Regions from separate parts of the Exiguobacterium sp. FSL W8-0210 genome, predicted to be linked through region 1. Evidence: predicted binding sites of a transcription regulator. Region 1 holds the regulator's gene; the other holds the start of a gene.

The links. The regulator LexA, encoded in region 1, represses DNA repair genes until DNA is damaged. The targets are predictions, from matches to a motif close to CGAACATATGTTCG.
Region 2: the regulator LexA is predicted to act here: its motif matches at 3,385-3,398, upstream of MKY22_RS01835 (NUMOD4 domain-containing protein).

Annotation. Positions count from the first base shown of each region.
Region 1 covers NZ_JBBOUK010000001.1:1,151,771-1,167,475, forward strand. Annotated here, with positions in the region: gene MKY22_RS05915 (AzlC family ABC transporter permease) at 1-676, opposite strand, end outside; gene dhaK (dihydroxyacetone kinase subunit DhaK) at 831-1,799, shown strand; gene dhaL (dihydroxyacetone kinase subunit DhaL) at 1,824-2,426, shown strand; gene dhaM (dihydroxyacetone kinase phosphoryl donor subunit DhaM) at 2,419-2,787, shown strand; gene MKY22_RS05935 (hypothetical protein) at 2,875-3,195, opposite strand; gene glpK (glycerol kinase GlpK) at 3,274-4,776, opposite strand; gene MKY22_RS05945 (MIP/aquaporin family protein) at 4,820-5,521, opposite strand; gene MKY22_RS05950 (metal-binding protein) at 5,708-6,178, opposite strand; gene lexA (transcriptional repressor LexA) at 6,210-6,824, opposite strand; gene yneA (cell division suppressor protein YneA) at 7,036-7,323, shown strand; gene MKY22_RS05965 (YneB family resolvase-like protein) at 7,369-8,022, shown strand; gene MKY22_RS05970 (DUF896 domain-containing protein) at 8,136-8,372, shown strand; gene tkt (transketolase) at 8,647-10,617, shown strand; gene MKY22_RS05980 (YneF family protein) at 10,740-10,970, shown strand; gene MKY22_RS05985 (ABC transporter transmembrane domain-containing protein) at 11,091-12,842, shown strand; gene MKY22_RS05990 (ABC transporter ATP-binding protein) at 12,839-14,602, shown strand; gene MKY22_RS05995 (SH3 domain-containing protein) at 14,659-15,558, opposite strand.
Region 2 covers NZ_JBBOUK010000001.1:324,404-340,108, reverse strand. Annotated here, with positions in the region: gene MKY22_RS01850 (GGDEF domain-containing protein) at 1-687, opposite strand, end outside; gene MKY22_RS01845 (hypothetical protein) at 833-1,009, shown strand; gene MKY22_RS01840 (methyl-accepting chemotaxis protein) at 1,100-2,749, shown strand; gene MKY22_RS01835 (NUMOD4 domain-containing protein) at 2,798-3,325, opposite strand; gene MKY22_RS01830 (AAA family ATPase) at 3,458-4,036, shown strand; gene MKY22_RS01825 (GNAT family N-acetyltransferase) at 4,075-4,416, opposite strand; gene MKY22_RS01820 (DNA alkylation repair protein) at 4,417-5,463, opposite strand; gene MKY22_RS01815 (bifunctional transcriptional activator/DNA repair enzyme AdaA) at 5,460-6,503, opposite strand; gene MKY22_RS01810 (class I SAM-dependent methyltransferase) at 6,666-7,241, shown strand; gene MKY22_RS01805 (response regulator transcription factor) at 7,219-7,908, shown strand; gene MKY22_RS01800 (sensor histidine kinase) at 7,905-9,254, shown strand; gene MKY22_RS01795 (acyltransferase family protein) at 9,390-11,183, shown strand; gene MKY22_RS01790 (copper resistance D family protein) at 11,234-12,286, opposite strand; gene MKY22_RS01785 (copper resistance CopC family protein) at 12,220-12,747, opposite strand; gene MKY22_RS01780 (hypothetical protein) at 12,811-14,181, opposite strand; gene MKY22_RS01775 (hypothetical protein) at 14,427-15,446, shown strand; gene MKY22_RS01770 (FixH family protein) at 15,513-15,705, opposite strand, start outside.

The DNA of each region.
Region 1 (15,705 bases):
TGATCACGACTCCTATACTAGCGCCACCGAGTGTCGCGCAAAGAACGGCGACTTCCGCAGAAAAGTAGCGCATGGTGATGTAAAGCAAAAGTAAGACGATCAATAAGAGGCAACTATTCACGGCAATGCGGGTACGTTCTCCTTCAAATTGTAAGTACAATAAACCGATGAACATCGCCGTCAGAGCAAAGTCGAGACCGAAGCGCTCGGGATCAGGAAACCAGCTACCGACAAGTGCACCGAGAACGGTTGCGATAATCCAGCTAAGATACGCGGTCAGATTTAAGCCATGCATGAAGGACGGTGAGATCTTCCCTTTTTGCGCAGTATTCATTGCGACAGCGAACGATTCATCCGTCAGTAACGTCCCAGTACCGAGTCGATCACGAAGGTGGCGTGTCTCGACGTGCGGAGCGAGCGTCAGACTCATTAACAAGTGCCTGAGATTGACGATGAATGTCGTCAGAATGATGGCAGAGGCGGGACTATTCAACAGCAAGAGACTCGTGATGATGAATTGAGCGGCGCCGGCATAGATGAAGACGGACATGAATCCGACTTCAAGAGGGGATAAGCCGGAGGCACGACCGACGATCCCTGCGGAAAAGCCGATGCCGATATAGCCAAGGACGGTGGGTAGACAGGCGCGGACACCTGCTTGAAAGGCTGATGACATTCGATTCCTCCTCTTTTTTAAGAGCATAGCATTCATGTGGAATATCGTCACTAACTGGTCAATATTTTCATCGTTTTTTTCGACATACTCGACTTGATTTGGTGGTAAAGAGTAAGTGGTACGGCAAAATCAGTTAGGTAAAGGAGCGTTTTTCATGCACAAATTAATGAAAGATTCGAACCGGTTCGTTTCAGACATGGTCGACGGACTCGTACTTGCTCACCCTGATTTGTATAAAAAAGTCGAAGGTGTTAACGTCGTTGCACGGAAAGTACCACTGGACGGAAAAGTCGGTCTTGTTTCTGGTGGGGGAAGCGGTCACGAACCGGCACACGCTGGATTCGTCGGGGACGGTATGCTTGCTGCGGCTGTTTGTGGGGAAGTGTTCACTTCACCGACACCCGACATGGTGCTTGAAGGTATCAAGGCAGCTCATGGGGGAAAAGGTGTCCTACTCGTCGTCAAGAACTATTCAGGTGACGTCATGAACTTCGATATGGCGAAGGAACTTGCTGAACTCGAGGATATCGAAGTCGATACGGTCGTCGTCAATGATGACATCGCGATCAAAAAGGAAGAGGATCGTCGTGGGGTCGCGGGAACTGTCTTCGTCCATAAGATTGCCGGTGCTGCAGCGGCAGAAGGAAAATCACTAAGTGAAGTCAAAGCAGTTGCGGAAAAAGTCATCAAGGGCGTTCGTTCGATCGGAATGGCACTCTCACCATGTTACATGCCGGAGAGCGGAAAGCCAGGCTTTGAGTTGCATGATGACGAGATGGAGATCGGAATCGGGATCCACGGTGAAAAAGGACTTGAACGAAAAGCAGTCGCTTCCGTTGATGCGATCGTCAAAGAGTTGCTCGATCGTTTGACGAAAGAAGTACCAGACAAAAAAGTCGCCGTCATGGTGAATGGGATGGGCGGAACACCAGAATCCGAACTGTACATCACGTATAAATATGTCGCGGAAGAACTTGAGGCGCATGGTTACGAGATTGCCCGCTCATTCGTTGGAAACTATATGACATCGCTTGAGATGCACGGGTTCTCAATCACGCTCTTACCAGTGGATGATGAACTGCTCGGATATCTCGATGCAGAAACGAAAGCGATTGGATTCTAATTCAAATAAACGGGGTGTAAAAACATGAAGTTGACGACGGAACAGTTGCAAAGCGCGCTCCTCAAAGCAGCGGAACAGATCGAACAGCATAAGGATGAATTGACGGACCTTGACCGGGAAATTGGTGATGGAGATCATGGAATTAACATGTCGCGTGGCTTCCAAGCAGTCCAGAAGACGCTAGAAGAACACGGCGAATATGAGGATTTAGGAGCTTTATCCAAAGAAGTCGGGATGACGCTGATCAAAACGATTGGTGGGGCATCCGGTCCTTTATACGGGACAGCATTCGTTAAGTTCGCCGGTGCATTCAAAGGGAAAACAGAAGTCGAAGGTGCAGAGCTTGCAGACGCTTTCCGCGAAGCGACGGAAGGGATCAAGTCGCGCGGAAAGTCAGAATTCGGTCAAAAGACGATGGTCGATATCTGGACACCGTTCCAAGAAGCGCTCTCGCAAGAAGGGGACTTGAAAGCGGCAATCGATCAAGCACTTGCTGATACAAAAGCGCGTATCGCAACGAAAGGGCGCGCGTCCTACTTCGGTGAAGCGACGGAAGGCGTCCAGGACCCAGGTAGTTTATCGAGTGCTTTGCTACTCGGCGAAATCGCGGAGGTGCTTCATGGTTAATCTTGTACTCGTTTCTCATAGTGAAAAACTCGCGGCTGGGCTGAAAGAACTGTTGGCAGAGATGGCACCGGATACGCCAGTCTTAGTAGCAGCCGGTCTTGAAGATGGTAGCATTGGAACAGACGCGACACGAATCGAAGAAACACTGAATACACTAGACGACGATGGAGTCGTCTTAACGGATATCGGTTCTGCGACGATGAACACGGAATTAGCACTTGAATTATACAGTGGCGAACGGACGGTACGTTTTATCGACGCACCACTCGTCGAAGGTGCTTTTCTAGCAGCTGTTTTAAGTGGACAGTCGAAATCCGTCGATGAGATTGAAGACGGATTAAAAAATGAGTTTGGCAAATAAGTAATAAATCCCCCATCGCGAATAGGCGAGGGGGATTTATTTCAATTACTTCTATTCATATTAAAACTTGGTAGAGAGTCTCATGAATCAAAACGACTGGAGCCATTTTTCTAACCACTCTCTAGGCAAATGAATTGTAGCTAAATCAATGGTCTGTAATTCATTTAGAGTATAACTGTTAGCAAGATACATATCCCATTGTGCATCGATATCGTTTGCTACTTCAGTCGCTTGTTCACTTAATGGATAAGTTCCACGTCCGTCAGTTGCAAGATGATAGTAATCATTATGGTAGACGTCAATCATATACCGGTAACACCAATCTGCCAATTCTTCATGTGTGATGTTGCCATCTAGTGCGGCCAAAATGTGCTCTTTTAGCTGTTGATCAGAATAAATGGTATTCATGAGGCACCTCACGCTATATTTTCTATAAGATATCAAAAACCCGGTCCCTCTGTAAAAGGGATCGGGTTATTAATTAACTTATTTCGATGGTTTAAAGACCATTGTCGCTTCCACTGCTTTTTGCCATCCAGCATAGCGTTGTTCACGATCGTCTTCTTTCATCTCTGGTTTAAACTGATGATCGAGCTTCCATTGTTGTTTGATTTCCGCTTTATCTTTCCAGTAACCGACGGCTAATCCAGCAAGGTAGGCTGCACCGAGTGCTGTCGTTTCGTTGATTTCTGGACGATCGACAGGAACGCCGAGGATGTCCGATTGGAACTGCATCAAGAAGTTATTGGCTACAGCACCACCGTCGACACGAAGTGTTTTCAGTTCGATTCCAGAATCTTGTTCCATTGCTGTCAATACGTCGCGTGTTTGGTAAGCAAGTGATTCAAGCGTTGCCCGAACGAAGTGCTCCTTATCAGTTCCGCGTGTTAATCCGAAGATTGCTCCACGAACATCTGAATCCCAGTACGGCGCGCCGAGACCAACGAAGGCAGGAACGACGTAGACGCCGTCTGTTGAGTCGACTTTCGTTGCGTAACCTTCTGAATCTTTCGCGTGTTTCAACATACGGAGTCCATCACGGAGCCACTGAATCGCAGAACCAGCGACGAAGATAGAACCCTCAAGCGCATATTCGACTTTTCCATCAACGCCCCAAGCAATCGTCGTCAGGAGTCCATGGTCAGAAGAAACGGCTTTCTCACCCGTGTTCATGAGCATGAAACAACCAGTACCGTATGTGTTTTTCCCTTCACCCGCTTCAAAGCATGTTTGACCGAAGAGTGCGGCTTGTTGGTCACCAGCGATCCCGGCGATTGGCACTTCGTAACCGAAGAAGTGATACGGTACCGTTTTGTCGTAGACTTCACTCGACTGACGAACTTCTGGCAACATCGAAGCAGGAACACCGAGGATATCGAGTAACTCTTCATCCCATTTTTGTTCGTAGATGTTATACATCAATGTTCGTGAAGCGTTCGTGTAATCCGTGATATGCGTTTTTCCACCAGACAGTTTCCAAACGAGCCACGTATCGATCGTACCGAAGAGTAATTCACCGTTCTCTGCTTGCTCACGCGCACCTTCGACATTATCAAGGATCCATTTGACTTTCGTACCAGAGAAGTAGGCATCAATCAGAAGTCCTGTTTTATCACGGAACTTCTGGTTCAAGCCTTGTTCTTTTAAGTCGTCACAGATACCAGACGTTTGACGCGATTGCCAAACGAGTGCGTGATAAACCGGTTTACCTGTTTCTTTGTTCCAGACGACTGTCGTTTCACGTTGGTTCGTGATTCCGATTCCGGCGATTTGCTCAGGTTTGATATCTGCAGTTCCGAGTGCTTCTGCCATGACAGCAAGAATTGAACCCCAGATTTCGTTTGCATCATGCTCGACCCAGCCTGGTTGTGGGAAGTATTGCTTGAATTCCCGTTGTGCCGAGTTGACGATTTTCCCGTCGTGATCGAAGATGATCGCACGTGAGCTTGTCGTACCTTGGTCGAGTGCTAGGATATACTTGTTTTCCATTTCGAAATCCCCCTTGAGCGGTATGTGTTAGTGAGACGTGATCTTAGTAGATCAATTGATAGATGAACACGGCAAGCGCTCCACCGATGATTGGACCGACGACTGGAATCCATGAGTAGCCCCAGTCAGATGAACCTTTATTCGGAATCGGTAGGATAGCGTGTGCGATACGCGGTCCAAGGTCACGGGCCGGGTTGATGGCATATCCTGTTGTACCACCAAGTGATAGACCGATGACGACGACGAGTAAACCGACGATAAGTGGTTTTAAGCCGTCACCGAATGTCGTTAAACCGAGCGCCAAGATACCGAAGACGAGAACGAATGTCCCGATGATTTCAGAAATCAAGTTCGACGGCGTATGGCGAATCGCTGGACCTGTTGCGAACACACCGAGTTTTGCAGCTTGATCATCAGTCGCTTCAAAATGTTTCATGTAATGAAGCCAAACGAGAATGGCGCCGATGAAAGCTCCGACAAGTTGTCCGGCAATATAGACAGGAACGTCTGCCCACGGTAAATCAGAGTTTAAAGCAAGTGCAATTGTTAAAGCAGGGTTCAAGTGCGCTCCACTCTCAGCAGCGACGAATGCTCCTGTCATGACGGCAAGACCCCAAGCGAACGTGATGACAATCCATCCGCTGTTTTCGGACTTCGTCTTTCTCAAGACGACACCGGCGACGACACCATCCCCGAGCAGAATGAGGATCATCGTACCGATCATTTCTAGTACAAAGTTATTCATGCAAAACCCCTCCCTTTGGATTAAAGCAAATAATGGTCTTTCTACTTTAAATTACTCCGATTTGATAACGTTTTCAATACATATAATTGAAATATAGGAATGGAAATTTTTTATTTTAATGTTTAAAGATACGAAAAATTGGATAGGAAAACACCTCGTCTTGCCTGCAAGCAAGCAAAAGAGGTGTTAACGACGACGCTTTTTTCTTTTTTTAGGTCGAAACCAACTACTGGAATAATCTAGTAGGATATGAATTGTACTCGCCACCATGATACCAATGACAAAAGCGGGTAGGGAAGCAAACCAGGAATCGATGGTCTCTGACGCGATGACTTGAAAATACAAGCTGAGAAATAATAAGGGAATCACAAGTGCAGCACTATAAAGGAGTCGAATGACATCCCCAATGATCAATCCGTGTGACCAGATCGAGCGGTGGGGCATGATCTTCACATAAGGCATCCACAGGACTCGAAATGGTCCAAAGCGATAATACGGTTCTGACTTTAAATCGAGGTCAGGTGACAACCAAAGCGTACCGACAGCGATACCGATGGCAGTCGGTAACCAATCGGTTTGTTGCGTTGCGACCGAATACGCAACGTAACCCGTCAGTGCGACGGTATTGACGGTATCATGTACATTTCCTGAAGGCATGAAAAAAGACCAGTCGTAACTGGTCCCTCCGTCAATGAATCGTCCGATACACGCCGATTACCTTACCAAGAATGGAGACATTATCGAAATACATCGGATCCATCGAGTCATTTTCTGGTTGTAGACGTACCTGTTGATCTTCTAAGAAGAACCGTTTCACCGTCGCTTCGCTATCTTCGGTCATAGCTACGACGATTTCTCCGTTTTCTGCTGTGTTTTGTTGGCGTACGATGACACGATCGCCGTCAAGAATACCTGCGTTAATCATCGATTCACCATCGATCGTCAACATGAAGACCGTTTCGTTTCCTACATAATGTGCAGGAAGCGGGAATTGTTCTTCGATGTTTTCAATCGCTGTAATCGGAAGACCAGCTGTGACTTTCCCGATGACGGGAACATGAACGATGGCTTCCGTGATTTCTTCAGGCTTATCAAGCAATATCTCAATCGCACGTGGTTTCGTCGGGTCACGGCGAATCATTCCCCGTTTCTCGAGTCGATCCAAATGACCGTGTACCGTCGAGCTAGACGCGAGTCCGACTGCTTCTCCGATTTCACGAACTGATGGTGGATACCCCTTCAGTTTCACTTCAGAGACGATGTAGTCGAGAATCTCTTGTTGGCGCTTAGACATTTTCCGCATACGAATTGCCACCTCTTTCTGGATTGAAGTTTGAAATGTAAGAATATATGTTTCTAGATTCACTATAACATAGAACAAATGAGCGTACAAACAATTGTTCGATATTTTGTGTTGACCGAACACGGGTTCTGTGTTTATTATGAGTTATGCGAACAATTGTTCCGAGAACATTTATTCTGACTCATTCATTTCATATTTGGAGGGATTCATGATGATTCATACGATTCGTACTCATGCTTTTTCAATTCTCTTCTATGCATTAAGTATTGCTTTCGTGATCTTTTTACTCACACCACGCCCGGATGAAAAAGTGGCGCAACTAATGACAGCTTCCGTTACGGTCGATGAGAACGCTACAGTCGAACAAATTGCTGAAGTCTACAATGACGGTTCGATGTCAGATGAGGAATACGTCAACTGGTTGATTAAAAATAATGATGTCGAGACAAAACATGTCATCTCAAAAAGCAAAATCGTTGTACCAATCGCACAACAATGACAAAATGGAAAAGTTGTGAAAGAACGAACAGGGATGTGAGGTACGATGAAGGTCGTGATTTATTGTCGAGTATCGACCGAAAAAGAAGCACAAGATAGTTCGATTGAACGCCAACGGATGGAGCTTTCGAAGGTTGCTTCTCAAAAGGGATTTGATGTCGTGGACATCGTCTCTGAAAAAGAGAGTGGATATGATGTCGATCGGGAAGGGATGCTGACGGTTCTTGATCATGTGACACGTGACGCGGTAGATGCGGTCCTCGTGACGGATGATACACGGATTGGTCGTGGGAATGCAAAAATCGCTATTTTGCATACATTCAAAAAACATGGGGTCCGCTTGATGACGCTTGATTCAGATGGAGAATATCAACTTGCGGATGCAGAAGCGATGGTCCTTGAGATCGTCTCACTCGTGGAAGAATACCAACGGAAACTGCATAATGCAAAAATCGCCCGTGGCATGCGGCGAGCAGTCGAACAAGGTTTTCGCCCGGAACGAAATCTCAATCGTCAAGGAGAGAACGCAGGACGTAGTCGAAAAGACGTACCGATCGAAGAAATTGTACGTCTTCGAGAACTCGGATTGACGTTTTCTGATATCGCCATCACCTTGCGGGGGATGGGGCATGATATTTCAAAAGCAACGGTCAATCGTCGATATCTTGAATACCGCGAACTGACACCTAGCCCGGAATGAGAAGCAAGTAACCCGTCGACTGACGCGGTTAACTTGCTTTTTTTTATAAGCTCTTTTACAGTAAGAATACAATTGAACAACTCAAGTTTGAGTCATAAAGAAAGAGGGATTCCATGTTATCACAAGAACAATTAGATCGAATCAATGCATTAGCGAATAAATCAAAAGTCGAGCCGTTATCAGAAGCGGAAACGGCAGAGCAAAAAGAATTACGTGCAGCGTATCTCGCAGCATTCCGTGGATCGTTCAAAAACCAACTCATGGGCATGAAAATCGTCGATGAAGAAGGAACGGACGTAACACCAGAGAAATTGAAACAAGCACAAGAAGAAGAACGGAATAAACAATAATCGTTTGTTCCTTCTATAGAAGAAAGAGGTTTCGCGTTAAGCGGACCTCTTTTTTGTTTAGCGCTGTTAGATGAGGAAACATTGCACGATAGCAATACATCTTAATAACGATCTTTCATCAATTCATGCATCCTGTATGAGTCGATAGAACGGCTATAGATAGCGCATTCATTTTAATGTGACATACTATTTAGAAAAGTTGTATCACATTTAAGAGTGTGCTAAAATGAGTAGGAATTTGTGAAAAAGAGAGAGGATGATTGTTTTGACGAACATGACGACAGTAGAACAATTAGCAATTAATACGATTCGTACCTTATCGATTGATGCCGTACAAAAGGCGAATTCGGGTCACCCAGGTATGCCAATGGGAGCAGCGCCGATGGCATTCTCGCTTTGGGCGGATCATATGAACCACAACCCTAAAAATCCAGAATGGTTCAACCGCGACCGTTTTGTACTTTCAGCCGGACACGGTTCGATGCTTCTCTACTCACTCCTCCACCTATCGGGATATGATCTATCAATGGATGATCTTAAATCATTCCGTCAATGGGGATCAAAAACACCAGGTCACCCGGAATACCGTCACACGGCTGGTGTAGATGCGACAACAGGTCCACTTGGTCAAGGGATTGCAATGGCAGTTGGTATGGCGATGGCAGAACGTCATCTTGAAGCAAAATACAACCGTGACGATCTCAACGTCGTCGATCACTTCACATACGGAATTTGTGGAGATGGAGACTTAATGGAAGGTGTCTCAGCTGAGGCGGCTTCACTCGCAGGTCACCTTGGTCTCGGGAAATTGGTCGTATTGTACGATTCAAACGATATCTCACTTGACGGCGATCTCGATAAATCATTCTCTGAAAACGTCCAGAAGCGCTTCGAAGCGTACAACTGGCAAGTCATTCGCGTAGAAGACGGAACGGATATCGATTCGATTTCGAAAGCGATCGCGGCGGCACAAGCAGAGACGACAAAACCAACGTTGATCGAAGTCAAGACAGTCATCGGCTTCGGTTCACCGAACAAGTCAGGGAAATCGGCTTCTCACGGTGCACCACTCGGTGAAGCGGAAATCAAATTAACGAAAGCAAGCTACGTTTGGGATCACGAAGAGTTCTACGTGCCTGAAGAAGTTAAGTCATTGTTTGACGAGCGGATCGTCCAACGTGGTGCTTCTGCAGAAGACGCATGGAACGAGACGATGAAACAATACGAAGCAGCGCATCCAGAATTGCATGCTGAACTCGTTCGCGCAATCGCAAACGAATTGCCAAGCAACTGGGAAGCAGATCTTCCGACATACGACTTGTCATCGAAAAAAGCGACACGCCAAACGAGTGGTGAAGTCTTGAATGGTCTCGCGAAGAACGTTCCGACATTGTTTGGTGGTTCAGCTGACCTTGCAGGATCGAACAACACGATGCTCAAAGGCGAAGCAGACTTCGATATCGACCCAAGCGGTCGTAACATCTGGTTCGGAGTACGTGAATTCGCAATGGCTGCGGCTGTCAACGGTATGGCGCTTCACGGTGGCGTCATTCCTTACGGCGCGACATTCTTCGTCTTCTCGGATTACCTCCGTCCAGCAGTTCGTCTTGCAGCATTAATGGGGCTTCCATCTATCTTCGTCTTGACGCATGACTCAATCGCTGTTGGTGAAGATGGTCCAACACACGAGCCAGTCGAACACTTGATGAGTTTCCGTGCAATGCCTAACGTTACAGTTTACCGCCCAGCAGACGGAAAAGAGACGATTGCTGCATGGAAAACAGCGGTTCAAGCAAAAGACAAACCGACACTTCTCGTCTTGACACGTCAAGGTCTTCCAGAGCTTGAAGGCACGACGACAGAAGGCGCTGAAAAAGGCGGTTATGTCATCGCTGGTGACGTCACGAAAGCAGACACGCTCTTGCTCGGTACAGGTTCAGAAGTTCATCTTCTTGTCGAAGCACAAAAAGAACTTGGTGAATCAGCAGCTGTCGTTTCGCTTCCATCATGGGAAGTATTCGAAGCACAGTCAGCAGAGTACAAAGAATCAGTTCTTCCGAAACACATCACGAAACGTGTCGCGATCGAAGCAGGCGCTTCGCTCGGTTGGTACAAATATGTAGGAACAGAAGGACAAGTCATCGGAATCGATCGTTTCGGCGCATCTGCTCCTGGAGACTTCCTCTTGAAAGAATACGGCATGTCTGTTGAGAACGTTTTAGCGACAGTCAAGCAACTCGGATAATCACTTCCGGAAAACGGGTCCGATCTTACGTCGGGCTCGTTTTTCATCTATTATCATCTATGCAAACAATTGGAATTATAGTATAGTAAAAAGCGACGTTTTAAGTTAGAGGAGGAAGCAACTTGGCTACATGGATTTGGATTTTAATTGCCCTTCTTTGCTTGGTAGCAGGTGTCGCCCTTGGTTTCTATATCGCTCGTCGATACATGATGAACTACTTGGAGCAAAACCCACCAATCAACGAAGATATGATTAAGACATTGATGATGCAAATGGGTCAAAAGCCATCACAAAAGAAAGTCAACCAAGTGATGCGTTCAATGAGTGGTTCAATGAAATCACCTAAAAAATAAGCTGTACGAGAGGGGACCAAATGGTCTCCTTTTTGTTTGCTATTTTTTAGAAAGAGAACTAATCTAAAATGTGAGACTATTTCAAATAATCATAGGATTTAAAAAAGGGGGGAGACTTGAATGGGAGTCTTCAGGAAACTCGGTTGGTTTTTCCGACGAGAATGGAAAGCATATAGTCTTGGGGTCGTCTGCTTGATATTTGTAGCAGCGTTAGAACTCATTCCACCGAAGATCATCGGGACGACAGTCAATGGTCTAAGTGAGGGGAGCTTGACGAAGAATGATTTGATTCGTCTCGCAGGTACATTGTTGCTCATCGGGGTCGCGACGTATTTCATTCGTTATTTTTGGCGTTTTCATATCTTTGGGGCATCGATTCGTCTCGGTCGATTGTTACGCAGTCAACTGTATGGTCATTTTTCAGATTTGGATCAATCGTTCTATAAGAAATATCGGAGCGGGGATTTGATGGCGCATGCGACGAACGACGTACAGGCGGTATCGATGACAGCAGGTGCCGGTATTCTAACGCTCGTCGACTCGGTGACGATGGGGAGCTTCGTCATCATCACGATGGTCACGACGATTAGTTGGAAATTGACGCTCGTATCACTTCTACCGATGCCACTGATGGTCTATTTGACGTCACGCTACGGTAAGATGTTACATTCCCGTTTTCATGACGCGCAAGAAGCGTTCTCTGATTTGAACGATAAGGTCGCGGAGAGCATCAGTGGTATCCGTGTCTTAAAAGCAACAGGGGAAGTCGAATCCGACGTGCAGACGTTTACCGATCTGTCTGATGACGTCGTTCAAAAGAATCGTCGTGTGGCGAAAATTGATGCACTGTTTGATCCGACGATTTTTGGATTAGTCGGTCTATCGTATATCATCGCGGTCGGCTATGGCGCCTACTTGTTACGACAAGGCGAAATCCGGATTGGTGATATCGTTTCCTTCACTACATATCTTGGTTTATTGACGTGGCCAATGCTCGCCTTCGGTTGGTTGTTCAACATCGTTGAACGGGGTCGTGCTTCCTATGACCGGATCGAACGGATGCTTGCGATCGAACCAGAAATTAAAGATGCGAAGGAAGCAGCAACGAGTGTCTCATCATCAGAACTTCATGTCGGGATTAAACGATTCATCTATGACACGCAACCGGTCCTTCAAGAGATCGATGTGACGTTGAAGCCCGGTAAATCGCTTGGAATCGTCGGGAAGACGGGTGCCGGGAAATCGACGTTCGTTCGCTTATTGTCTCGCGAATACGACGTCAAACAAGGCGCCATCACGATTGGTGGACGAGACATCAAACAATTGACGCGTGATACCGTCCGTCGTCAAGTAGCGATCGTTCCACAGGATCATTTCTTATTCTCCGCGTCGATTGCTGATAATATTGCCTTTGCCAAACCGGAGGCATCAATGGAAGACATCATGGAAGCAGCGCGGATCGCAGCGGTTCATGATGATATTCTTGGGTTTAAGGAAGGGTACGCGACGATGGTCGGGGAGCGTGGGGTGACGTTATCCGGCGGTCAAAAACAACGGATCTCGATTGCCCGGGCATTACTAGCAGACTGTCCGATTTTAGTGCTCGATGATGCCTTGTCTGCAGTCGATGCTAAAACCGAGGAAGCGATCATCCATCACTTCCGCACAGCGGATCACGATCAGGCACAAATCATCGTTGCCCATCGCCTGTCGGCTGTGTCGCATACCGATGAGATCATCGTCCTTGAAGACGGTCGGATCATCGAACGAGGCACGCATGAGCAGTTACTCGCTCATGACGGTTGGTATAAAGAGACGTACGATCGCCAGCAACTAGAATCACTTGTCGAACAAGGAGGGCGTTCCGAATGAATCATGATATCAATGAAAAAGCCGTCCTGAAACGATTGCTTGATTTCGTCAAACCGTTCAAAAAGCAGGTCAGCATCGCCTTCATCCTGCTGTTCATTACGACAGCGGCAAAACTCGGGGGACCGTATCTCGTCAAGATTTTCATTGATGAATACGTCGCACCGGGGACGTATCCGGTGCAGGAAGTCGCACTTTTGTTTACAGCGTACTTGTTACTGCATACGACAGGGATCATCGTTGATTACTTGCAGGCGTTCGAATTCCAAAAGATTGCCTTGCAAGTCATTCAACGCTTACGCATTGATGTGTTCCGGCACGTCATGCACTTACGGCTTGCCTATTTTGACCGGACGCCTGCTGGAGTGCTCGTATCCCGGATCACGAACGATACGGAAGCGATCAAGGAGCTCTACATCGGTGTCCTGTCGACATTCGTGCAAAGCGGCGTTCAGTTGATTGGAACATATATCTTCCTTTATCTACTAGAGCCGCGACTCGCGACGATTGCATTACTGTTGTTACCATTGTTTTATTTCATCATTTGGATTTACCGAAAGTATTCGACGAAGTATTACGCGGAAGTCCGCGATTTACTATCGAAAATCAATGCCCAACTGAACGAATCCATCAACGGTATGGCGATCATTCAACAATTCCGCCAAGAAAAACGCTTGATGGCAGAGTTCGAGGAGACGAACGTCGCCCACCAGAATGGCCGTTATAAGAACTTGAAGCTCGATAGTTGGTTACTGCGACCAATCATTGAACTGTTACTCGCCATTTCAATTGCGACACTCGTAACGTATTTCGGTGTCCTATCGTTCTCACAAACGGTCCAAGTCGGTGTCGTCTATGCCTTCATCAGCTACATGGAGCGGATCTTCCAACCGGTTCAGCAAATCATGCAACGGTTGTCCGAGTTCCAGCAAGCTGTCGTCTCAGCAGACCGTGTATTCAAGGTCCTCGATACGGATGAGCCAGAACCAACGAAACAACTCGAAGGGGATGCACGAGTGTCGGAAGGACATATCGTCTTTGAAGACGTGCGCTTTAGTTATGACGGAGAGAAGGATGTCTTGAAAGGGATTTCGTTCGAGGCGAAAAAAGGACAGACGATTGCGCTCGTTGGTCATACGGGAAGCGGGAAAAGTTCAATCATCAATATCTTGATGCGTTTTTACGCGTACCAATCGGGTCGGATCTTGATCGATGGTCAACCGCTTGAGCAGTTATCAGAAGAAGAACTACGACAGCATGTCGGACTCGTGTTGCAGGATTCATTCTTGTTCACGGGAACGGTCGCGGATAACATTCGATTATTCGATAGTTCGATTTCCTTTGATCGTGTCGAAGCAGCTGCTAAATTTGTACAAGCGGACGGATTCATCAATCAACTCGACCAGCAATATGACAGTCCCGTTGCGGAACGGGGGGCGACGTTCTCAGCTGGGGAACGTCAGTTGATCTCCTTCGCACGCACGATGGCGCGGGATCCGAAAATCCTGATTCTTGATGAAGCAACCAGTTCGATTGATACGGAGGCAGAGGAGAAAGTACAAGTCGCACTTGAACGGATGCGTCAAGGGCGGACGACGATTGCTATTGCCCATCGTCTATCGACGATTCAAGATGCAGATTTGATTCTTGTATTGCATCAAGGGGAAGTGATCGAGCAAGGAAATCACCAAGAATTGATCGCACAAGATGGTCTGTATAAGAAGATGTATCAACTGCAATCCGGTCATGTCACGGTCTCTTAAATAAAGACATAAAAAAGCCTGCCAGGCGGTCTCGCCCGGCAGGTTGTTTGTTTTGATTAGTAGACTGTAACTGTGACGTTTTGGCGTCCCCAGTTGAGTGCTTCTTGTTGTGAACCAACGAGAAGGTCAAGTTTGTTACCTTGGATTGCGCCACCACGGTCGAGTACGATTGCTTCACCAATGCCTTCGATGTGCATACGTGTACCGATCGGGTATTGTGAAGAAGCTGCTACGATACGCATACCATTGTACGTGATCGTATTCGTAACGTCATAACCGCTTGCTGTCAACGCACGACCGTTGTAAAGTCGGCTACCATTGTTAGATGGGTCGTTCGTGTAAGCAGTGACGTTCATTGTCACTTTCGTACCTGATTTTGCAGGTGTCGATTGTTTTGTTGCAGTTGCTGGTTTAGCAGCTGCTTTTGGTGCTGGCTTCGCAGCTGGTTTAGCAGCAGGTTGTGCTTGCGCTGCTGGTGCTTTTGATACGCCAGCGAGTGAAGTATAGTCGCTGTGTACGTAGCGTGTTTTACCATCGATTGTTGTTTTGATCCATGCACCAACTTTAGCTTCTACGTTGACTTTTTCGCCTTTGTAGAGGTTACCGACATCTTTCGAGCTTGTCGTCGTTGGTTGTGTGCGGACGTTTAGTACTGCCGTAGTAACTGTCGCTTTTTTAAAGTCGAATGAGCCTGCTGCAGACGTATACGCACCATGGACATAACGTTTTTGACCGTTAACTGTTGTTTTGATCCATGCGCCAGAACGTCCTTCGACATTTAATGTTTGACCTTTATATACATTGCCTACGTCTGCTGATGCAGTTGTAGGTGCTGTGCGTACGTTGAGTACTGGTGTATTTACTGTTACGGTTTCTGAGGCAGCCTCTGTCTCTTGGGCAAATCCTACTGATAGAGCTGTTGCTGCAAGACCGGCAGCGAAAACTGCTTTTTTCATTATTGATGTCCTCCTGACATATGCTGTGTTTACTGTTCCTACTTTACACGGCAAATCTGACCTGTGCGTTTACAGGTCAATGTCATTCGAGTTACAAACCGAGCTTTTGTGACAACAAGATTGCAAAAGAGCAGTTTTTGTCATCTA
Region 2 (15,705 bases), 830 kb from region 1:
AAAGACCGTTCCGTTCTGAGCGTACTCGGCTAACGTCTCATCCAGTTTTCGGCGGTTTCCCAGTTGTGTCAGTCCATCCGTTAAAGCCAGTTCTTGTTGCGTATGCACGAACAAAAAATGCTTCCTTAGTTCTTGTAGGAAACGATAGGTGACGTAACCACCAATCATGATGACGATGATATAGACGAGCGCAATCTCTAAAAACCGCTCGAACGTGTTCGTCAATAAATATAGCGCCGGTAAGCTGTATGCGATACCTGTTCCAAGCAACACGAGATAATCCTTCATTCGCTGAGCAGCAAACCGGCGATAAATCGTCGCCGTCACGAGTAACGCGACACAGATCAAGGTCGTCAGAATCAGTCCTTGGTATTCGCCAGCTGGTGTCACCGCGAATCGAGCACCGATAATGAACAGCATCGTGATGCTCCCGCTAACTAATCCCCCATAAAAGTACGCTGTGACGAGTGCAACAAGACGCAAATCAATCTTTGCAACGTCATAGGAGATACTGTTGAAAATCAACAGTGCACCAATCACACCGGCGATACAACCGATCGCGAGTCGGACTTGTAAGGAAGAGTTAGGCGAGATGCGCTCGATCCGTCTTAGCGGTAAAAACGCAAACAGCAATGTCGCAATCAACAGTGAGAAGTTCAACAACAATGAATTAAGCAACGTAAGCACGACGACATCCTCCTCATTCCATTTCAGATAGTTACTCTATTCCCGTCAGATTACACATTCCCCTCTTTTTCCAAGGTTTTCAAACAAGAGGAGAGGGAATCAAACAAATATGTCTAGCGTCTACATCATTAAGGGGGAATCTTTCATGGACCGTCAAGCCGAAAAACGAAAAAGTAATATGCCATTCTTCATCATTCTTGTCATCGCTATCTTCGTCATCGTTGCTGCTGCGTTGATCATTTACGTCACATCTGAACCAAAAGAAGAGACACAAGCACTTATGACCCATCTTGCAACTGTCCTTCCGATTTACGTGAATTAGATTCACAAGACCTTTACACAAGCCGTACAACACCTTCATACATGTTGTTTCTTCTCCTTCCGATAGGTACACGGGAGGAGATGTTTTTTTATGCTTACGAAAAAACGATTATTAGCACAGCAACTAAATGGATGGTTGATTCCGATCGTCGCCATCGGATTGATCATGATCAGTGGTCTAAGCGTTTACGCATCGTATCAACAATCCGTCACAGCAACTGAGGAACGGCTGATGCGTGAGTTAACGATGTTCGACGCGAACGTCCGGGCAACGTTTCTCGCGTATCCGGAGGACGCAACTGACCGCTCGCGTGCCATCAAACGATTGCAACAGCAACAGCGAACCGACTTATCACGTGACGACTACACGGTTCGCTTTCAAAGCCTGAACACGAGTGATGCGTTCCGACCGTTGACACTCGAACCAGCAAAACGAAAACAACTACTACAGCACTTAAAGAATGCACGTACATATGCATTTTCGTATCAAGACCAATTTCTTGTCGCGATGACGATTCCAGAACTCGATGACGTCATCTTACTGACGACCGACCGTGATAAATTAATCGCCCCTGCTCGAGATTTAGCTTGGACACTCGTCTGGGTGAGCGTAGTCACACTTGTCAGCATCAGCCTGTTGATTCGCTGGCGGATTCAACGCCAACTGGCACCGTTATCGAAACTCGCCTTACAGATTGAAGAAGCGCATGCGAAGCGCTCGTATCGTCCATTAACGCTCAAGACGACGACCTTTGAGTTACAACAGCTGACGTTTCAATACAATCAGTTGATGCAACAAATTAATGACTTAACGACGGAGATGCAACAAGCCAGTCAGGAGCTTGAATCCGTCCAGCCCCACTTCTCTTCGCGCTTATCCGCAATGGATCAATCAGTCCAAGCCGTCGATGAAGTTGCCGGTTCCTTACTTGCGCAATCGACACAGATGGATCAGACGATTGTCGCTTCGACACGTTTGACTGTCCAAGGACACGATGCGTTAAGCGAGATGCAAACGACACTTCTGAACAGTCAACATGCCGTAACCCGTTTTCAACAGACTGTTCAGACGAATCACACGACACTTGGGACATTACAACAAGAAAGCCACTTGCTGAAAGAACAATCCGCGACGACAGAGCAAATCTTGCAACAGACCTCACATCTACAGCAGCAGATGGAGACCTCGATTTCCCACATCCAGCGTGTCGCTGAAGAGACGCGCCGCTTGTCGCTGAACGCGCTGATTGAGGCAACCCGTGCCGGAGAAGCTGGTCGCGGCTTCACGGTCGTCGCTAAGGAGGTCGAAAAACTAGCGATCGATATTAGGACGAGTACGGACCATATTCGGCAGGTCAATCAGATGTGGACGGCGGGGCTCGATCAAGTCGAACAAGCACTCTCGCAAATGACGGAACGTTTTCTTTCGACGTCGCAACAGCTCGAGACGGCAACGGAGCATTTAAAACAGATGCTGACCGAAGCGACGACGATTGAGACGACACTGGGTACCGTGGAACACCAACGCCAGATCGTCGCAGATGTTCAGTCGAACATGCAGGAACATCTACAGTCGGTTCAGCAGTTGATGTCAGAACTCTCGTCTTACAGCCAGGTGCTCGGGGAACAGATGCAACACCACGTCACCCAGCAGACGGAACTGAAGACACATAGTGCGGTACTCGAGTCGCGGATCAGTTCATTACAACAGACCGTTCGTGCCGGCGAACAATCGTCTTAAATCAAAGGAGCGTCTACCATCTCTGGTAAACGCTCCTTTATTCTGGTCTCAGCCGATATAACGTGCTTCCTTTTTATCGATGATGTTGCGGATTCGGTTTTCCGTCACCTGATACTGCTCTGCCAATTGACGAATCGTTTTCCCTTTTTCGTACTGCGCGCGAATCGTTCGAATCTGAAATGGCGACAGCGTCACATGTTGACCTAACAAGAGATCGAACTCACCAAGCAGTTCGTTATACTGCTGATCGATTGAAGGCAGAACCTCTAAGTTCGACAACTGATCGTCAGCCCGTTTGCCGTTGCGCCGGACGAGTTGTGCTTCCGTGACGTCTGTCGTCAGAAAGGCTTTTGCGACAAGCAATCCGACTTGCATCCGCTCTCCTCGACCACTTTGATAGAGCGTGACTTTCCGGTACCCTTCCCGATTGAGCCGTGGACGGAGCAAGACACCTTTTCGGCGTTGCTGGACACCGCGACACGTTACGATCGTTCGGTCGAGCGATCTTACGCGACCAAACGATGAGACTTCATATATACCTACATAGCCGATGACGGCTTTCCATTGTTCTTGCATGATTGTCCTCCTTCAGACAAGGACACGACGGGACTTCATACTTGAATTATATCAAATTACGAACAAACGTTCTAGTGATGTCACTCGTCGGAATGTGCTATTCTTAGCAGAAAAAGGAAATGAGGTTCATCTATGAAATTTGTCTTGTTACTTGGTCCCCAAGCGGTCGGAAAGATGACGATTGGTCAGGAAATCGAACGATTGACGGAGATGAAAGTCTTCCATAACCATCAGACAATCGATCTGTTATTGCCTTATTTTGATTTCTCTGAACCTGCACACCATCGCCTAAAGGATACGATCCGGCGCGAGATGTTCAAGGAAATGGCGAACAGTTCGCTCGAAGGTGTGCTGTTTACATTCCTCTGTCTATTCGGTGTCGAAGGCGGTGGTCTCGAGTTCATTGAAGAGACAGTCGAATTATTCGAACAAGCGGGTGCTGACGTCTATATCGTTGAACTGGATGCGCCGGTCGCAACCCGTCTTCACCGCAACACGACCGAAAACCGATTGACACACAAAGTAACGAAGCGTGACCTCGCTGCTTCTGAACAAGACTTACGTGAGACGGCGGACGGATACCGGACACGTTCGCTGCCGGGCGAACTACCGGACGTCAACTATCTCTTCCTTGATACGGAACAATTAAGTGCACGCGAAAGCGCTGAAGCGATTTGCAACCATTTCAACTGGTCCAAAACAACGGTCTAAGCACAAACGAGCCCCGTCCTGCTTAAGCAGACGGGGCTTTAGTGATGGAGTTCGCGTGCATATCGATTCGCCTGCAACTGAAATCCGTTTCGACGCCAGACTGTCTCACTGCCTGCTTCGCCGTAGACACGCGTCAGTAATAACGTCCGCGCGAGATATGATAGAATCGACGTCAACGCTTCTGTGATGTATCCGCGCTGATCGTCCTCATCCGTCGTTGTATAACGTAAGTTTCCGGTCGATCCATTCCATGTGAAGGTAATCGTTCCGACGATTGTTTTCTCACGTAACGCATGCAACGTCCACTTACAACCCGATTCGTCATCCGTTGCTTCGACAAACAGGCGTGACGTCGTAAAATCCGGATGTCTCCCTTGCATTCAGCTCTCCTCCTCGACCTCGAACGTTGCTGTCGCGTAAGCCTCTCCGTTAATCAAAATTGTCAATGTATGTGTTCCGGGATAATGGACACGCGTCGTCATGTTCCGAAACGATTGGCGTCGTTCGACTTGTAAGACACCTTTGACTTCCCGCTCCCGCAGTTGAAACACCTTCCGACTCGTTCCGCGTTGTTTGACGTAATCGATCGCGTATTCAAGACGCAGACGTTGCTCGACGGAACTGTTTACTTGAAACGAAAACTGTAACTCTTGACCAATCGTCACTGGTGAGACGACCAAGTCCGTCACCTCGACCTCACCTTGCGTGACGTGTCCGAACAACTGTAATACTTCTGGATTTCCGCGCTTCAGTAACGTCCGGGAAGCGTGACGTAAAATCCAGTCTGTATTCGGATCTGTTCCTAAGTGACGTTCGATTCGCTCGATCAGGTATTCCGGATGTGTCTTTGAAATATCGTTCAAGTGATTGGCGACACTTTTTCGGACGTAGAGTGACGGATCCTGTAGTAAGGCGTCAAGAATCGGTAATGCTGGACGCGGATCAGCAATCAAACGCGGAATCGCTTGTCCCCACGGCAGACGCGGGCGTGTTCCTTCAGACGCTAAGCGCCGGACATGTTCATCATCTGATGTTGTCCATTTGAGTGCCTGGTCGAGATATCGTTCCTGATCGACAAGTAGAAAACGCCGAACGGCGAACTCCGACGTCGAATGTGACGTCAACTTGGCGAGTGTCTCTAATGCAAGCGACCAGTCAGAAAGGTCTGCCGTTCGTTCGACGTACTCCGGAAAAACGATCCCCGGTAGCCCGGTAAACTGCGGTGCGAGTCGCTCTAGCTCCCCCGCTGCATCCGGAAACGCTGGCAAGATCGTCTCTAGTGTCTTCGCCACACGACGGACGCGTTGTTTAAACGCGAGTTCTTCCCAGTCCCTCTGTTCGACTCGTCTTCGAAAATCTGATACATCGACCGCTGCTCCTAAGCGGTCGAGCCAACTCGGTGAAAACACATCTTTAATCAAACTCATCCTTCATCCAATCCTCTCTGTGTGCGCTCCAGTTTGAGCAATGTTTCCTTGCGTGCGAGTCCACCCGCGTATCCACCTAAATCTCCATTCGTCCGAATGACCCGGTGGCACGGAATGACGATTGCCAGTTGGTTCGCTCCATTCGCTCGTGCGACGGCACGAACAGCGGTCGGTTGACCGATCCGGATCGCCAGCTCTTGGTACGAGATCGTCTCCCCACTCGGAATCCGTTCGAGTTCTTCCCAGACGCGGCGTTGAAATGGCGTCCCGTATCGCATCAAAGGTGTTTGAAACGATACCGGCTCTCCTTTGAAGTAACGACGGAGCTCCGCTTCAATTTGTCCAAAGACCTGTGATTCCCCGGGAACGATGACAGCGCGCGCTTTTTGACGTAATTGTTCGATTTCCCGCTCCAGTCCACGTCGGTCGACGAACTCGAGCAGATGTAAGAGTTGATCGTCAGCAATCGCCAGCATCGAACCGAGTGGTGTATCAAGCCATTTCGCGCGTAAGACCTGCCCGTCAAAGCGCGACGGTGCCTGCCCGAGAATCCGTGCTGACGCCTCACGAAAACCACTACTCGATTCATAACCTCCAGCCAACTGCCCTTCGATGATCGGCTTACCGGTCCGGATCTCCTTCATCGCAAGCCCCATCCGTCGTGCCCGAGCATACGCGACGAACGTCATTCCGAAGCGTTTCTTGAACTGGCGGCGTGCCGTTGATTCATCGAGACCAAGTGCTCGAAAATCGGCTTCCTTGAATCGTTTGTCTGGTTCTGCCTCGACCGCTTCGATCAAGCGTTGAATCGTACCATGATCGCCGGGATAAGCAAGCGGATGACAACGACGGCACGGTCGATAAGAGGCAAGTAATGCCTCTTGCGCCGTCTCAAAAAACTCACAGTTCTCTGCTTTCGGTTTTCGTGCCGGACACGTCGGACGGCAAAAGATGCCGGTCGTCTTGACACCAACAAAAAACGTTCCTTCGTACGTCGCGCCCCGGCGAACGAGCGCTTCATAATACGTGTGATGTTCCATCGCCTTCCCCTCCTTTGTCCTTAGTATACCGGCTTGTCCGGTCATCATGTCGCCGAAAATCAGGCATTGATATGTTTAAGATTCACTTAAGAAACATCGTCCTGTTTTCGAAAGGGACGATGTGCATACTACATGATATACTCAACGGAAAGTAGGGTTTTCATGTTTGATTTCTTAAAAGAAGCACTTCACGCACCACTCCGTGTCGGAGCCATCGCACCGAGCAGTCCACGTCTGGCTGAAATGATGGCACGACGCGCCGTCGCCGATCGTCCACGCCAAATTCTTGAAGTCGGAGCGGGTGACGGAGCGATCACCAAAGCTTTACTGGCCGCTCGTTCACCGGAGACACATCTCTTGATTTGTGAACGGAGCGAAACGTTCCGCCCGGCACTCGAACAATTACTGGCTCAGGAAACGAATGTCACTCTCTTCATTGGTGACGTTCAAGGATTATCCGATTCATGGAGCGGACAGATCGACGTCATCGTCAGTGGTCTCCCGTTCGCGTCATTCCCGGCAGCGTTGCGGCATGACTTATTAGCACAATTTCAAACGTTACTACGACCAGGCGGTCACTTCATCGCCTTTCAATACACCCGGTTCCAGTTCAAGATGTTCCGGGACTATTTCCAAGAACACAGTTATTCGCACACGCTCTACAATCTGCCCCCGGCTTATGTTTTCGAGGGGGTACAACAGGAGGAATCTACACATGCCCACGCTCTTGATCGTTGACGATGAAGCAGACATCCGTCAATTGCTTCGACTGTATTTAACCAATGAAGGGTACAAGATCCTCGAAGCCGAAAATGGTGAGGAAGCGTTAGCGACTCTTGCAACGCGTCCAGTTGATGCGATGTTACTCGACGTGATGATGCCCGTTCGCGATGGCTTCTCGACCGTTCAAGCTGCGCGCGCTGCCGGTCACACGTTACCCGTCTTGATGCTGACAGCGAAACGCGAAGACATGGATAAAATTCAAGGTTTGACCTTCGGGGCGGACGATTACATCGGTAAACCGTTCAATCCGCTTGAAGTCGTCGCCCGCGTCAAGGCGCTGTTACGCCGCGTCAGTCAGTATCATGTCCCGACTACTGCTTCAGCGATTCAGGTCGGTCCGTTCACACTCAAAGAAGACGAACGCGTCATCTTTAAATACGATGTACCGCTCGCCCTGACACGCCGTGAATTTGATTGCCTGGCGCTCTTTTTGAGTCACCCCCGTCGTGTCTTCTCGGCTGAAGACCTGTATGAACGGGTTTGGCAGGAGGAAGCACTTGGTTCCGCGTCGAACGCTGTCATGGTCCTGATCCATAAGCTCCGCGACAAGATTGAGGATGTCCCGAAAGAACCGCGCCACCTCCAGACGGTCTGGGGCGTTGGTTATAAGGTTGAGCCATGAGACGGATCAAACTAACTGTTTGGATGCTTGTCTTGTTGCTGCTCGCTGCATTTTTGAGTACGGCACTTGCCTGGTTGCTGGCGAGTCAATTGCCGCTTGGTGGAAAAACGGTTCCCCGTTACTACTACACGACGGAAGAAGACACGGTGAGCGCTGTTAAAGAGGACATTATACGTTATCAAAATGGACAAATACCGACCGGGCCCTATGAGTGGGCAGTATACGATGCCAATGGTCGTCTGGTCAGCGCTTCCGACAAGTATCCAAAAGACTTAACACCGAGCCGACTGCTTGCTGAGCAAACACCAACCGAGCGGGAGCCATCAGACACAGGAAAGGTTAGGACATTGCACCATATCGAAGCGATCAATCTTGGAACCCGTGAGCCTGGCTATTTTTTGACTGTTCAGTCCGATAAACCAACACTCAATGAATATCAAGTCGGTAATTCGAACGCCTTCTTCATCTTACAAGTCGTCTTGTTCATCGTCTTTTTACTGCTTTTAACACGTTGGATCGCTGGTTTGTTCCGCGAACTCGAGCGACGGCTTGAGCGGTTGACGGTCGAACCAGCGCCAACGGAACCGTTACCTCCCGTCAAAGGACCGAAGGAATTCAAGTTGTTCGCCCAATCGATCGAACGAATCGAACAGGAACTCCGCACCTTACGCGTACGCGACCAGGAGCGGTTCGTCGAGCAGTTGCGATTGATCACGAGTCTGTCGCACGACCTACGGACTCCGTTGACCTCAATCCAAGGCTTCATCCAGTGGCTAACCGAAAAACACGAGACGTTATCCGCGACGGAACGGACGGAGCTTCTAGCGATTGTCACCCGACAGTCAGAAACGCTCGCTTCCCGGATCGACGAATTGTTCACGCTCGCTAAATTATCGAACACCGATTATCCAGTCGAACGGACATCGCTTGATCTCGTCACACTGACGGAACAAGTCCTGGAACTGTTTCCTGGCACTTCTTCTACTGTCAATGGTCCTGCACACGCGACTCTCTTCGCCGATCCGATGCTCTTACGACGCTTGCTTGAGAATTTGATTCGCAATGCGACGCTTCACGGGACCGGTGATCTTCGGATTACCATCAACGACGACGCAGAAGGTATCCAGCTGATCTGTTCAAATGCGATTGAATCGACTTATACGCTAGAGGAACTAAACGAATGGCTAACACCGTTCGGGACGTCCGATGCTTCCCGCTCGTCTGGTGGCTCCGGCATCGGTCTGTCGATTGTTCAGCAAATCATGGCGCGTCATGCGGGGAACGTCGCGTTGACTTCACAAGACAACCGCTTCATCGTGACCTGTCGTTTTCCACATATTTCATAAGCCTGCATCCGATGTGCGCATCGGGTGCTTTTTTGGTCAGGTTGTTACTTCTTAGACACTTCTTTGAAATTGGAATTCGATACACTAAAGACTGTTAGAAATTAGTTGTCGTTTTAAAGGAGTTGTTCGTGTCTTATGAAATCCTCGTCTCGTTCGATTACATATATGCCAGGGCTTGATGGCTTACGTGCCTTCGCTGTTCTATCTGTCATTCTCTACCATCTGTCGGTTTCATTCTTCTCCGGTGGTTTCCTCGGTGTTGATCTCTTTTTCGTCCTATCCGGTTATCTGATTACCGGTCTCTTGTTACGCGAGTGGCAGACGACCGGACGCCTCGATTTGAAACGATTTTGGATTCATCGCTTCCGTCGCCTGTTCCCGGCCCTATTCGTCATGCTGTTACTCGTTCTCGGGTACGTAACCATCTTTGAACGCGAACTGTTGCATACGGTTCGCCAAGATAGTGCCTTTGCGCTCATTTACGGGACGAACTGGTGGTATATCTTCCATGACGTCTCCTATTTCGAGTCGTTCGGTAAGCCATCACCGATTCAAAACCTTTGGTCACTCGCAATCGAGGAGCAGTTCTACCTGCTATTCCCGATCTTACTTTGGTTCGGAATGAAAAATCGTCGCTTGTTCCTGCAATTGATGGGCGTTGCGATCGGTGCATCCGTGCTTGCGATGGCGATTCAGTTCACACCTGGTGAAGATCCAAGTCGTGTCTACTATGGCACGGATACTCGGTTATTCGCCCTATTGATTGGGAGTCTACTCGCTTTCGCGTGGCAACCAACCCGCTTTAAGCTCGATATCCCAAAACGTGGTGTCCGGTTACTGAATCAAATAGGTGCCGTTACTTTGCCACTCTTGCTTATATTGATGATTGTCACAAGTGAGTTCGGAAGCTTCTTATACCGGGGTGGTTTTTTCCTTGTCGCCGTCCTTGCTGCACTAATGATTGCTACAATTGCTCATCCGGCGTCGATTTGGAGTCGATGGTTTGCGCATCCAGGCCTTGTTGCGATCGGTAAACGATCGTACGGTCTATATCTGTGGCATTTTCCCGTCATCACACTGATGACGCCAGTCGAGCAAATCGGCACGTTCTCATTACTTCGGACCGTATTGATCGTCGTCGTGCTTGTCGCCTTAACTGAAGCATCGTATCGCTTTATCGAACGTCCGATTCGTCAGCACGGACTATCCGGTTATTTAGAACGTCTGTCGTTACATCCGCGGCAGTTACGTCAGTTTTCGACGTTGCAGTGGACGAGTGTTGCCGTGTTGACGATTCTCATCGTCAGCTTCATCGGTAACTTATCGATTCTTGCTGTCTCCGATACGCCGAAGCCAGAACCTGCTTTCGAGAAGATAGCGGCGCCAAAAGAAAAACCGAAGCCGATCCTGAAACCGACGACACCAAAAGCAAAGCCCGATCAGCGAAAAATCTGTCGACCGACGCTTGCGATCGGGGACTCGGTCTTACTCGGTGTCGAAGATTATCTCGGCAGTACGCTCAAGCAATTGACGATTGATGCGAAACTCGGTCGTCAGCTGCGAGAAGCGATTCCGCTGAGTGAGCAGTATGCCGCGTATAATCGACATGGACGCCAAGTCATTCTCCACCTCGGAACGAACGGTAGCTTCCGAAAGGATCAGTTGAACAGTTTGCTCGATCAATTCGCAAATGCCGATCACGTCTATCTGGTCACTGCACGCGTCCCGCGTCCGTGGGAAGCAGAGGTCAATCAGATGTTACGCGAGGCATCGAAACGGAAGCGAGTCGAACTGATCGACTGGCATGCTGTTGCCGTCAAACATCCATCTTACTTCGAAGCAGATGGTGTCCATTTGAATATCAAGGGCGCACGTGCCTATTCGAAGATTCTTGCGAAAGCAACGAATTGCGCTGTTTCAACGAAATAAGACCACGTCAAACAAGGTAGCGGAACGATCCGCTACCTTGTTTTTTATACTCATCCTGTCGCTAGCAACCCAAGATAAATCAAACTGACGCTGAATAAACTCAGCAAGATACCCACTGCATGCCGACGATATCCTAGTAAAAGCAGTGGTAAGGTTGCAATCCCCATCATCAAAACCCATCCATTCCCCACTGGATCACCGGTCGGTAGTTGCCCTAGCGTCGGTTGTTCGAGACGGCTGAGTGAAGCACTCGCCATGAACAGCAATACTAAAATGATACTCTCCATCCGGAGTAACGGACGCGGATCGTACGTTGAGTCAAAACGCAACCGACGCCGAACAAGCGTGCCATTACAGAAAGCATAGAACAAAAGCGGTAACAATAAAAGGTGCTTCAGCAACAACGCTTGACCGTATGGCACGCCCCAGAGATTCGGATAACGTTCAAGCGGAATCGCCAGTTGCATCAGTAACAGCCCTGACAGGATGACACCCGTAAAGGCGATCCGGGCAAACGGACTGAACCAACTTAAAAAGGCAGACCAATGAACGGTCGAGCGAGCACCGATGGCTACCCAAAACACGACACCGATCCAAGCTGTCACACATAAGAAGTGACTAAACTGAAGCGTCCACCCGAGCGCACCGTATTTGGCCGCCGCGTGACTCGTTCCTGCGATGCCAATCCATAACGGGATCGTCAAGAGTGCGAGCAGGATGGATCGTCGCTTTTGCCATGTGAATACGATCAATAGGAGTAAAGCAGAGAAGTAAACGACAAGAAACATCCGACCGATATGCAACTCCAGTAATCCTGTTCGAAGAGCCTCTGTCATCGTTTGCGTCGAAAGTAGAAAACGAACGGCACCAAAGACCGGGATGCTCGTTCCAAGAACGAGCATCCCGAGTCCCGCTACCGCCCACGACGTACCGTCCATTAATAGCGGTTTTCGTTTCGTTGGGATGAAGCATAATACCAAATAGCCCATCCAAAGCGCTCCACCCATATAGACGAGTAGTTCTCCTAGAAACGCACTCATGTCGAACGACGACGTAACACGAGAAGGATGACGATACTGATTAACAGTCCCCCGACGATCCATGGGAGCAGTGTCGGAACGAGTCCTTTTGAAACAGGCTCTGCTTCAGGAACGACTGCTGCTTTTTTTTCCATCGGCTCAGCCTTTTCTACAGTGCTTGTTTCAGCTTTTGCCGCACCCAGTACCGTAAAACGGATCGTTCCTTTCACGGGATGACCATCATCTGAAATCGACGCCCACTTGATCGTGTATTTTCCTTCCGTTAAAGGCTCTGAGACGACAGCACTCAGTTCATTTCCGATGATAAGTGGTTTCGCAAGGGCTTGTTCAACTCCATTCGCGTCTACTACACGTAAGGTGCTCGTTTTTTCAACAGCCTCACTGAACGTCAAGCGGATCCGATCGACGGGTTCAGATAATGCCGATCCATCTGCCGGATTCGAGCTTTTTAAACTCGTGTGTGCTTCGACCGATATGGGCAACAGACAAATGAGGAACAGAAGGGCAAATCGGATGATGCGCATGTCGTTTACCTCCTTTCTGCTTGATGTGTACAAGAAAACCCGCTGTCACCAGCGGGTCGTCCTTTATTGTTGCGGGCGACGACGGAGTGCGAAGAATCCAAGGATCGATGCTGCTGCGATACCAAGCAGTGACCAGACGATACCTGTCGTCGATGCTTTTTCTTGCATACCACCGAGACCAGTGTTCGGCATTCCAGATGGTGCACCTTTGAATTTATCTGGGAACTGATCGACGATTGCTGTCGCAGTCCCTTCCCCTACACCGTACATATGCGCGTAAGCTTCACGAATCGCTGGGTACGTTTTGTCGTAATCTTTTTCATTATAGCTATTGAAAGCAAGCAAGAGTTGGTCAATGTGAACCTTTAATCCTTCTTCCAAATCTTTCGCTTTCAAACGTCCTTCTGTTGCTGCATCGAGGAATGCTGCCTGTTCAACACGGTACTCATCAAGTTCCTTCACAGCCATGTCGCGTGCTTGATCATCTTTCGCACCTGTTGCTTTGACATAGTCAACGAAGTAGCCGATGTGGCTCGACCAAATCTTCTTGAATTGTTGCGCTGCTTCACTACCATAAACAGAGCCAATCGAAGCTGTCAGGTCATCCGTATTTTGATTCAAGGCACCGGCCGCAGCGTCAAAGTCTTTTGCTCCGTCAATTCCTTTTTGCATCGCGAGCACTGCAAGCGCCGCGTGTTCAGAGAAGTTTCGGTTCAGTCCGGCACGAAGATCAGCTGCTGGTGTATCGACTTTCGTATTTTTGAATTTATCCGGGTACTGATCAACAATCGCACCAGATAATCCTTCTCCGACCATATACATATGCTCAATCGCTTTACGTAGATTGCTGTAAGCAGCATCATAATCACCCGCTACATAGCTATCAAACGATGTTAACAGTTGCGTGATATGGACTTTTAGTCCTGCTTCGAGATCCGCTGCCTTTAGACGTCCTTCCGTTGCTTTATCGAGGAACGCAGCCTGTTCGACACGATACTCATCAAGCTCTTTCAATGCTTTTTGTTTCGCGTCTTCGTCCTTGGCACCAGTTGCTTTGACGTAATCGACGAAGTAACCGATATGGCTCGCCCAGATTTCTTTGAAGGCAGCGCCTGCTTCTTCCCCGTAGACGGAACCAACAGCTGCCGCTAAATCATCCGTGTTTTGATTCAAGGCACCGGCTGCCTGCTCAAAATCTTCTTTACCATCAATTCCTTTTTGCATCGCAACGACTGCGAGATACGCGTGTTCAGATAGAATTTGATCGAGTGTCGCTCGTAAATCCGATGCTGGAGATGAGACATCGAGGGAGACTTTTCCTGAACTGTGAGACATCTTACTATGGTCCTCATGACCGTGAGCACTGACACCTGCTGCTGGAATCAACAATGCGGCACTAAGCGGAACAGCGAGATACGACTTTTTCATCTTCATCTTATGAACACCCCTTTGATTTTTTGGACTTCACATAGATAACGTAAGGAGTTCACGAATGGTTTTATCTTTTTACATTTTTTATTTAAAATATTTTTTCTGACGAAATAAACTTATGTAGCACTTTCATTATTTTTTAGTTTTTATTTACTCATTTCGCGAAATAGCCAACTTATTTTCTAATCATTTCATTAGAATCTTCTTATAACCTCATCTTTTATCTTTTATAGAACAGGAGTGGACTTATGAAACGGATTGTCATTGGCGCAGTACTTGCTTCGCTCGTCGTCTCGCAAGCAGTTGGACCTGTCGAAGCAAAAAGTAAAGCGAAGAAGAAACCTGTTGTGCAAGTCGATCGAGACAAAAATGGGATTCCAGATGCTTGGCAAAAACAATATCATTTGGGATATGGAAAACAAGTCGCAACAAAAGATCACGATCGCGACGGTTTGATGAATGTACAAGAGTATCAACTTCGTCTCAACCCAACTAAATCGGATTCGGATCGTGACGGGATCAAGGATGGGAAAGAGGATTCGGACCGCGACTCACTCACGAATCAACAAGAATACACAGCGCATCTAAATCCGTTGAAGAAGGATTCTGATCAAGATGGTATTTCTGATGATAAAGAAGACCAAGATCAGGATCGATTGACGACACGAGAAGAGTTCATCGTCGGTACGCAACCATTGAAAAAGGATTCAGACCGTGATGGCATCAAAGACAATGAAGAAGACCGGGACCGGGATACGCTTATCAACGAAGACGAATTTGAACTCGGTTCTGATCCAACAAAAGCAGATAGCGATCAGGACGGGACTCGAGATGATCAGGAAGATACGGATCAAGACGGCGTTCAAAATAATCAAGAACTCAAACGGATCATGATCAAAGTGACGGATACGAATAAGAAAAAGTTCGAGTGGCGTTACAGTAATGAACATCAACGGAAAGAATTGCGCTTTAAAGACGAGATTGGTATTACTGACGTTGCGACGTTAAAAGATCGTCTTCTCGTCACACCATCGATGACGGAAGAAGAATTATTAACGTTAGTCGCACAGGCGCTTCAATTACCAAACATCAAAACGTTACACGTCCAGATCAAGTTCTATAATGGACAGGAACTCGAATCAGAAGATGAGCACTCGGATGACGATGATTCTTCGGATGACTCAGAAGATGATGATCAAGATGATGATTCAGACGATCATGGAGACGATGACGGGGATGATCACGGAGATCATGGTGATGACGATTAATCGTCTATACGAAAAATGAGAGGACGGAATAGTATTCCGCCCTCTCATTTTTTATTTCATTATTCTTCAATGATGGTGACCGCTACTTCCGCCAGCTGGTTTTGCTCCACCTTGTAAGATTTTTAAATCTTCTTTCGATAACTCACCGACGATGAACTGCCGTGTTGGCATGATCATCGCACTTTCACTGCTTGCATGCGCTTTGACATAATACAAGCCGGATTTCGGTAGTACCTTCGCAATCGTATAGACACCTGGC